2 regions of the Lysinibacillus pakistanensis genome follow, and region 1 is predicted to be linked to the other one. Evidence: riboswitches for the same ligand, from Rfam matches in the RefSeq annotation. Region 1 holds a riboswitch; the other holds the start of a gene.
The links. Region 1 has a riboswitch for lysine ahead of QNH24_RS01410 (amino acid permease). Riboswitches for the same ligand answer to the same signal wherever they lie in the genome.
Positions count from the first base shown of each region.

Region 1 (2,206 bases):
ATAGCTTTGCTTTATATGGTAGCAACTGTGGATCTAAGCCTTGCGCTTCGAAAGCTCGGCGGAATCGATAATGACTAAATGCTATTCCAAGCCAAGCAATGAAGCCAGACATTCCTGAGGCATTTAAAAGCCAAATATAAACTACTCCATCACCAAAGAATGATGCTAAAAATGCAAGGCACCCTACAGCTAATGTCACCATTAATGCATAGATTGGAATACCGCGACGGCTTAATTTTGTGAAAAATTTTGGTGCATGTCCATCCACAGCTAATTGCCATAGCATACGAGATGATGCATATAGCCCTGAATTTCCAGCTGATAGCATGGCCGTTAAAATAATGGCATTCATTAGGGAAGCAGCAAAGGCAATGCCTAAGCGATCAAACACTAGTGTAAATGGCGATACAGCAATATCTTCTGATAATAAACGTTCATCTGTGAATGGAATCAACATCCCAATCGCACCAATTGCTAAAATATAAAATAAAAGAATACGCCAGAATACAGATTTTACAGCTTTCGGAATACTTTTTCCAGGGTCATCCGTTTCACCAGCTGTAATCCCAAGAAGCTCTGTACCTTGAAATGAAAATCCCGCTGCTAGGAAAATACCGAATGTAGCAAGGAAACCACCATGAAACGGTCCGTCACTAATAAAGAAATTTGTAAAGCCTACAGGTGCCTGTCCACCTAAAATACCAAAAATCATTAATATGCTGATAATAATGAACACAATCACAGTTGCCACCTTAATCATAGCAAACCAATATTCACTTTCTCCATAGCTTTTTACAGATAATAAATTAAAGGTTAAAACAACAGCAATAAATAATACTGTCCAAATTGCAGATGAACTATCTGGGAACCAATATTTCATAATTAATGATACAGCTGCGATTTCTGCCGCAATTGTGATTGCCCAGTTATACCAATAGTTCCAGCCCAGTGCAAAGCCTAAAGCTGGATCTACAAATTTCGTAGCATACGTACTAAATGAGCCTGAGGATGGCATATAGGCTGCCATCTCACCTAGGCTTGTCATTAAAAAGTACACCATTATACCAATTAGGGCATAGGCTAGTAATGCACCGCCAGGACCTGCCTGTGCAATGGCACCACCACTGGCTAAAAAAAGCCCCGTACCAATTGTACCGCCTAAAGAAATCATTGTAATATGACGGCTTTTCAATTCTTTTTTCAGCTTTGGCGCTTTATGACCGAGCTGATTCACTTTTATCTCACTCACGATATAGCTTCCTTCCTAATATAAGAGGCAAAAAAATACCATCACATGAACACTGTGATGGCTAAGTTAATCCTCAGTTTTTTCTAAATGATAGCACAACACGTTGTTCAAACGTGACAGTTCTGTTCCTTTCGGAGACAGCCCCAGCATGAGGTTTTCAAGTCCCCTCACACTTCGGCAGTATTTCCTTTCAGCTAATCTCACCAATGCTTGTCATTTCCATTAGCATACTCATAAATACCGCGACCTCTACCTCAATACTAACATGAGGCATATAAATATTAAATTTATGATGTGTATTAGTTTAACATAAGACATTTTACATTTCAATACAATGAGTAAATTTCTGTATTTTGTGAATATTCTACTATTTTTAATAATGTGATAAAGTAGTATAGTGGTTTAATTATAATTGAATGCAAACAGGGGGGATTTATTTTGACAACAAATGAAGATTCAACTAGTTATCCTAGCAGGAAAATTAGCTGGAGGGGTGCTACCTTATTATTAGTCATAGGGGTTATTTGTATTGCCTCGACATTACGAATGCCATTAACAGTTGTGGGACCTATTATTTCTTTTATACGAGAAGATTTAGGTATATCAAATGTATTAGCTGGATTTCTAACCACTATACCTCTTCTGGCTTTTGCGATTATATCGCCTTTTGCACCAGTTGTTGCACGTAAATTGGGACTTGAGCTAACATTATTTTTATCCACTATCCTTTTAGCATTAGGTATTGTATTACGCTCATTAGGAACAACAAGTCTACTTGTGTTTGGAACTATGCTAATAGGTGTTGCTATTGCATTTGGAAATGTACTTATTCCGGGATTACTCAAGTTAAAATTTCCTTATCATGTAGGCTTACTTATGGCATTTTTTACAATGTCCATGAATTTAACAGCAGGACTCGGTGCTGGGATTAGCTACCCTATTGCCCAATCATCTCTA
Region 1 covers NZ_CP126101.1:285,457-287,662, reverse strand. The annotation lists gene QNH24_RS01410 (amino acid permease) at 1-1,249, opposite strand, end outside; lysine riboswitch at 1,333-1,509, opposite strand; gene QNH24_RS01405 (CynX/NimT family MFS transporter) at 1,688-2,206, shown strand, end outside.

Region 2 (2,206 bases), 2.3 Mb from region 1:
TTACACCTTTTTTACGAACCGGAATGGTATGCATAATCCCGATGAAAAATCCGATAAATGCACCAATAATTGTACTAATACTCGAAATCAATAAGGTATAATACGCACCTCGTAAAAACATTTGCCAGTTGTTCTCTACAATAGAGATAATCCATTCAAGACTCATGATGTTCCTCCTAACAACATAGTGTTGCTTGTTTCTTCTTTATAATCCTAGCTATCTGCCATGATAAACACGATTGTTCTACTATTTTATGAAATGTTTAGCTAAGACATTATCATTATTTAGAGAGGTTCTCATTGAATAATGATGAAATGACATTGCACGGACTAGCAAAGAGTCCGTGCATTCATGTTATTGCGCTGCTGGTTGTTGCTGAATTGCTTCTTCCATAATTGTTTGGCGATCATCTTCTGAAATTCCTTTTAAAATTTCATTGATTTTGTCAAGATTTGCATCACCTTTACGTAAACCAACTGCGATGGATGTGTTAGAAGGATCTGTATCAAAGCCTTCTTCAAACGCTACATATGCGAATTTACCATTAGCTGCTGCAGCTGAAATACCTTCAGGACGTTCTGCTACATAGCCATCAATTTTGCCAGCCTCTAGAGCTACACGCATTGCTGGGAAGTTATCCATAGCAGTTTGCTTTTGTACATCTTTGATTTGGTCAATCACATTGTAGTTTGAAGTGTTTAATTGTGAAGTAATTTTAGCACCGGAGAAATCCTGAATTGATTTTGCTTTTTCATATTTACTCCCTTTTTTAATAACCATTACAAAATCAGAAGTATAGTAGTTTTCAGTGAAATCAATCGTTTGCTTACGTTCCTCAGTAGGAGACATCCCAGCAATAATAGCATCAATTTTATTGGATTGAAGTGCTGGCACTAAACCATCCCATTCCATTTTGACAATCACTAATTCTTTTCCTAAACCTTCAGCGATTTTTTTGGCCATTTGAACATCATAGCCGCCTGCATACTCTGCATTATCTGCAATTTTTACTGCGCCATTTGCATCATTTTGCTGTGTCCAATTGAATGGAGGATAACCAGCTTCCATCCCAATACGGAATTGTCCACCATCTTCTGATCCACCTACATCAGTACCAGCATCTCCAGATTTACCTGAATCCTTTTTGTCGCCAGCACCACAAGCAGCTAGCACAATTGCTGTCATAATAGAGATCATTACTAACAACCATTTTCTTTTCATGAAAAACTCCCCTTTTCTGTAAAAAAATAAGACAACTGTACTAAAAAAGACCTAAGCTTTGAACTTAGGTCTTACCTTTAATTGACAGTTGCCCAAATCCTCACTATAATTTCCATGTTTCCGAGATAGCACAACCTAGTAAATGTGGAAAGCAACTTACTAGGACAGTCCTGCACTTATTCACTGCAGACCCAGTATAAAAGTACGAGCTCCTTTTATACTTCGGCGATATTTCCTTCTCCATTGCGTCTTCGCTTGCTTGTACTCAACAATGGACTAATAAATACCGCGCCTCTACCTCACAACAAAATTAATGTGAGGTTTGTTTATTTAATTGATATCTAGATACTACTATAAAACGAACTTATTCGTCAAGATAATTTTATCATTTTTCTGATTAATGACAATATTAGGGTTTTATCTATTATAAATCCATTATTTACTTTTGCAATGTAAGCAAATATATTGAAGTTTTAGTGAAAAAAATCGCAAATTATTACCATTGATAGTAATACTAGCATTCCAAAAGTACCTTTAAGAACAATGGTGTTCACCGTACAATGTTTCTATCCATCACGTTGAAGGTTCTATCCACTACTTTGGGGATTCTATCCACCATTTTGGCATTTCTATCAGCTAATTCTATCTTGCATATAAAAGAAAAAGCCCTGCACAAATCGCAGGGCTTTGGAAATTAAGAATTTAATAATAAATCTTCTGGGTTTTCAAGTAATTCTTTTACTGTTTTAAGGAAGCCTACAGAATCTTTACCATCGATAATACGGTGGTCATAAGAAAGCGCTAGGTACATCATTGGGCGAATTTCTACTTCACCATTCACTTCAACCGGACGTTTTTTGATGGAGTGCATACCTAAGATACCAGCTTGTGTACCATTCATGATAGGTGTAGACATTAATGAACCAAATACACCACCATTTGTAATTGTGAATGAGCCACCTTGAAGATCTGCTAAACCTAATT
Region 2 covers NZ_CP126101.1:2,610,278-2,612,483, reverse strand. The annotation lists gene QNH24_RS12850 (amino acid ABC transporter permease) at 1-166, opposite strand, end outside; gene QNH24_RS12845 (transporter substrate-binding domain-containing protein) at 356-1,222, opposite strand; lysine riboswitch at 1,341-1,527, opposite strand; gene odhB (2-oxoglutarate dehydrogenase complex dihydrolipoyllysine-residue succinyltransferase) at 1,917-2,206, opposite strand, start outside.
Region 2: it holds a riboswitch for lysine, as region 1 does, so the genes downstream of both, QNH24_RS12845 (transporter substrate-binding domain-containing protein) here and QNH24_RS01410 (amino acid permease) in region 1, are expected to answer to the same signal.